Regions from separate parts of the Streptomyces sp. NPDC059853 genome, predicted to be linked through region 1. Evidence: riboswitches for the same ligand, from Rfam matches in the RefSeq annotation. Region 1 holds a riboswitch; the other holds the start of a gene.
The links. A riboswitch is a leader RNA that binds a small molecule or an ion and turns the genes downstream of it on or off. The one in region 1 is predicted to bind cobalamin.
Positions count from the first base shown of each region.

Region 2: linked by a shared signal. The riboswitch ahead of ACFV5N_RS13595 (ribonucleoside-diphosphate reductase subunit alpha) and the one ahead of metE (5-methyltetrahydropteroyltriglutamate--homocysteine S-methyltransferase) in region 1 are both predicted to bind cobalamin.

Region 1 covers NZ_JBHWJL010000232.1:5,218-7,407, forward strand. Annotated here, with positions in the region: gene ACFV5N_RS20865 (helix-turn-helix domain-containing protein) at 1-299, shown strand, start outside; gene ACFV5N_RS20870 (hypothetical protein) at 296-457, shown strand; cobalamin riboswitch at 547-734, shown strand; gene metE (5-methyltetrahydropteroyltriglutamate--homocysteine S-methyltransferase) at 911-2,190, shown strand, end outside.
Region 2 covers NZ_JBHWJL010000101.1:3,702-5,891, forward strand. Annotated here, with positions in the region: gene ACFV5N_RS13595 (ribonucleoside-diphosphate reductase subunit alpha) at 1-1,099, opposite strand, end outside; cobalamin riboswitch at 1,236-1,385, opposite strand; gene ACFV5N_RS13600 (YbdD/YjiX family protein) at 1,678-1,920, opposite strand; gene ACFV5N_RS13605 (carbon starvation CstA family protein) at 1,917-2,190, opposite strand, start outside.

The DNA.
Region 1 (2,190 bases):
GCGCCATGCAGGCGCTGCGGGTCCAGGTCCCGTACGGCGGCGGCCAGGACGACCTCGTACGGGTCCACCCGGGCGAGGAGTGGCTGTACGTCCTCGACGGCCGGCTGCGGCTCGCCCTCGGCGAATCCGTCCAGCTCCTGGAGCCCGGCGACAGCGCGCACTTCGACTCGCTCACCCCGCACCGGATCGGCGCGGCCGGAGCGGAGGGCGTCCAGCTGCTGTTCGTCCACACCCTGCTGCGCAGCGGGGCCACCCAGCTGTGCCTGGGCGGTAACGGAAGGGAGGCCGTGCGGCCATGACCGACGGCGAACGTCACGACAAGCCGGAGCAGGCGAAGAAGAAGGGCGGCGAGCTGCCGCCCGGGTTCCTCCCCCGGTTCTTCCTCTACGGGGTGCTGGGCCATCTCGTGGTGGGCCTGATCTTCCTGATGATCTGGGCGGGTTCCCGCGCTCAGTAGCCGGTCTCCCGGCCCGGGCGACGCGCCCCGTCCGGCATGCGAACGGGGTGTCCACCGACCGGGCACAGCGCTTAGGCTGGCTCCGCAGCTGGTTCGCCCTGCCCGCCAGGCAGACGCGTCGCAAGAGGGAACCCGGTGGGAATCCGGGACTGCCCCGCAGCGGTGAGCGGGAACGACCGCCGTCATACGCACTGGAGCCGCCCGGCTCCGGGAAGCGACGGCCACTAGGACGCCTCGTCATCCGACGGGAAACGCCCGCGAGTCCGAAGACCTGCCACTGCCCGCGCGCACCCGCGCGCGGTCACCGGTGACCTTCGAGGGCGGGTCGGCGTCACGCGGCAGGCGGTTCGGCACGGCGGCGGTATCCCGTGTCCCCTCCCCCGGCGGCGATCGCCTCTTCGCGCCCCCGCAGGGCCATCGGTCATCGGAGTGAGACTCGCGAAGGAGAGTTCCGTGACCGCACAGTCCGCAGCCGCGGCAGCACGGGCGACCGTGTACGGCGTACCCCGGCAGGGGCCGGGCCGGGAGCTGAAGAAGGCCGTCGAGGGCTACTGGAAGGGCCGCGTCGACGCCGCCGCACTGCACCGCACGGCGCGGCAGCTGCGCCGCGACAACTGGCAGTGGCTGACCGAGGCCGGCATCCACGAGGTGCCCACCGGTGACTTCTCGTACTACGACCATGTGCTGGACACCAGCGTCATGGTGGGCGCCGTACCGGCCCGGCACCGTGCGGCGGTCGACGCCGACCCGCTGGACGGCTACTTCGCGATGGCCCGCGGCAACCAGGAGGTGGCGCCGCTGGAGATGACCAAGTGGTTCGACACCAACTACCACTACCTGGTGCCCGAACTGGGGCCCGACACCGTCTTCCGGGCCGACTCGCGCGCGCAGGTGGCGCAGTTCACCGAGGCGCTGTCCCTCGGGCACACCGCCCGCCCGGTGCTGGTCGGCCCGGTGACCTTCCTGCTGCTGGCCAAGCCCGCGCCGGGGGTCGCCGCCGACTTCGAGCCGCTGACGCTGCTGGACCGGCTGCTGCCGGTGTACGCGGAGGTGCTGGCCGATCTGCGGGCCGCCGGGGCGCGGTGGGTGCAGCTGGACGAGCCGGCGCTGGTCGCCGACCGCACACCCGCCGAGCTGAACGCCGCCGCCCGCGCCTACCGCGATCTCGGCGCGCTGACCGACCGGCCGCAGCTGCTGGTGGCCTCCTACTTCGACCGGCTCGGCGAGGCGCTGCCGGTGCTGGCGAAGGCGCCCGTGGAGGGTCTGGCGCTGGACTTCACCGGCCCGGCGGCGGCGAATCTGCCGGACCTGGCCGCGGCGGGCGGGCTGCCCGGCAAGCGGCTGGTGGCCGGGGTGGTCAACGGCCGCAATGTGTGGATCAACGACCTCGGTGCCTCGCTCAGCACCCTCGGCACGCTGCTCGGGCTGGCCGACCGGGTCGATGTGGCGGCCTCCTGCTCGCTGCTGCACGTGCCGCTGGACGCCGCCGCGGAGCGGGACATCGATCCGCAGCTGGCGCGCTGGCTGGCGTTCGCCCGGCAGAAGGCGGAGGAACTGGCCACCCTGGCGCGCGGACTGGGCGAGGGCACCGGCGCGATCACCGCGCGGCTGGCCGCCAACCGCGCCGACCTGGCCTCCCGGGCCAACTCGCCGCTCGCCCACGACCCGGCGGTACGGGCCCGTACCGCCGCGGTGACCGACGCCGACCACCGCCGCTCGCAGCCGTACCCGGA
Region 2 (2,190 bases), on a different contig from region 1:
ACTCCTCGCCCCACAGGTCGACGAGTTCGGGCACCTCGGAGGGGGAGAACAGGGACCACTCGGCGTCGGCCTCGACGCGGCGCATGAACTCGTCCGGGATCCAGTGCGCCAGGTTGAGGTTGTGGGTGCGGCGGGCTTCCTCGCCGGTGTTGTCCCGCAGTTCGAGGAACTCTTCGAGGTCGGCGTGCCAGCTCTCCAGGTAGACGCAGGCCGCGCCCTTGCGCCGGCCGCCCTGGTTGACGGCGGCGACGGAGGAGTCCAGGGTGCGCAGGAACGGCACGATGCCGTTGGAGGTGCCGTTGGTGCCCCGGATGAGGGAGCCGCGGGCGCGGATGCGGGAGTAGGACAGGCCGATGCCGCCGGCGTGCTTGGAGAGCCGCGCGACCTGGTGGTAGCGCTCGTAGATGGAGTCGAGTTCGTCCAGCGGCGAGTCCAGCAGGTAGCAGGAGGACATCTGCGGGTGCCGGGTGCCGGAGTTGAACAGGGTGGGGGAGGACGGCAGGTACGCGAGCGAGCTGGTGAGCCCGTACAGCCGCGCCACCTCCTCCAGGGCGCGCTCGGAGTGGTCCTCGGCCAGGCCGCAGGCCACCCGCAGCAGGAAGTGCTGGGGGGTCTCGATCACCTTGCGGGTGATGGGGTGGCGCAGCAGGTAGCGGGACTGGACGGTGCGCAGCCCGAAGTAGCCGAACCGGTCGTCGGCACCGTCCGCGATGGCCTGCTCGACGAGGGCGTTGAGCCGCTCGGCGTGCGCGGCGACGAACGCGGCGGTGGAGTCGGCGATCAGTCCTTCGCGGTGGCCGGTGGCGATCGAGTCGGAGAAGGTGACCGCGCCCTGCCCGGCGGCTTCCTCGCGCACCGCGAGGGTGAGCAGGCGGGCGGCCAGCCGGGAGTACTCGGGTTCCTCGCCGATGAGGCCGGCGGCGGCCTCGATGGCGAGCGAGCGCAGCTCGGCCGCGTCGGAGTCGGCCTGCCGGCCGCGGATCACGGCCGCCGTGACCCGCGAGGGGTCGGTGGCGGGCAGATCGGCGGTGAGGTCGCTCACGGTGCGCAGCAGTTCGGCTGAGGCCGGTTCCGCTGGGGCGACGGGTGCGATGGTCACGCGATGCTCTCCCTCATATCGCAGGGAAACCTCCGGGGGCCACACACGACGGGCGCATGCGGGCATACGTGTGGCAAGGCAAAGGCCCTTGTGACGTACACCGCGCAGCGTCCGCCGGCCCAGCCCACGAGGCCCGGACGTTCTCGATACTGACGGCAGGTGTTCGGACTCATGACGGGTCGTGAGAAATCGGCCCATCACATACCGTTGCGGGACAGTTCCGGAATCGCACCGGATTCCCCTGCGGCGACAGCGAGCACGAGCATACATCTAGTGCCGCATGAAGCGAGCACCCCCATATCTAGTGTTCGCCGTCATACTTACGGTCACAGTCCACGTGCGAACACGTGAAGAGCCGCCCCGGGTGCGGGGGAGCGGTCGCGCTCCGGGGCCCGGACGAACCCGAGGCGTTCGCGGAGTCTGTGCGCTGTGTGCAACTGCGACGGACCGAAGAGGACGACACGCCGTTTCCCGCGGCGTGGCGTGCCCGGCGCGGTCCGTGCCGGGCACACGCGGACGGGCCGGTACCTCCCCGGTGGTGGCGGGGGGTACCGGCCCGGTGGGGCGGTCTGGTGGGGTCAGCAGCAGCGGGCGCCGCCCTGGGGGTCGGCCGCTCTGGCGTCCATGCGCATCCGTTCGAACTCGCGCCGGGAGAGGACTCGTACGGCGGGGTCCTGGGCCCGGGCGCGGGCGGTGTAGCGGTCGTACGCGCTCTCCCCGGTCACCTCGCGCAGGTACCAGCGCAGCCAGCGGGCCACCCGGCGGGCGGTGCCCCGCACGCGGGCGCGGGCGGGGGCCGCTGGGGCGGTCGTCCCGGTCACTCCGTGGCTCCTTCCCTGGCGCGCTCGCCGCCGCGGGTCTGGCCGGGGATGCCGCCCTCGGGGCCGAGTCCGGCGGCCACCAGTTCGGCCTTCTCCTCCTTGGTGGCGATGAGCCCGGCCGGGGCGATCAGCCGGGACTCCACGAACGGGGCCTCCCGGAGGGTGACCGAGCCGGGGTCGCGCAGCGATGTCACGATCATCCGGGCGGCGTCGGCGAAGACCACCAGGACGAGGATCGCCAGCAGGCCGGTGATGGCGGCGGTGATGGTG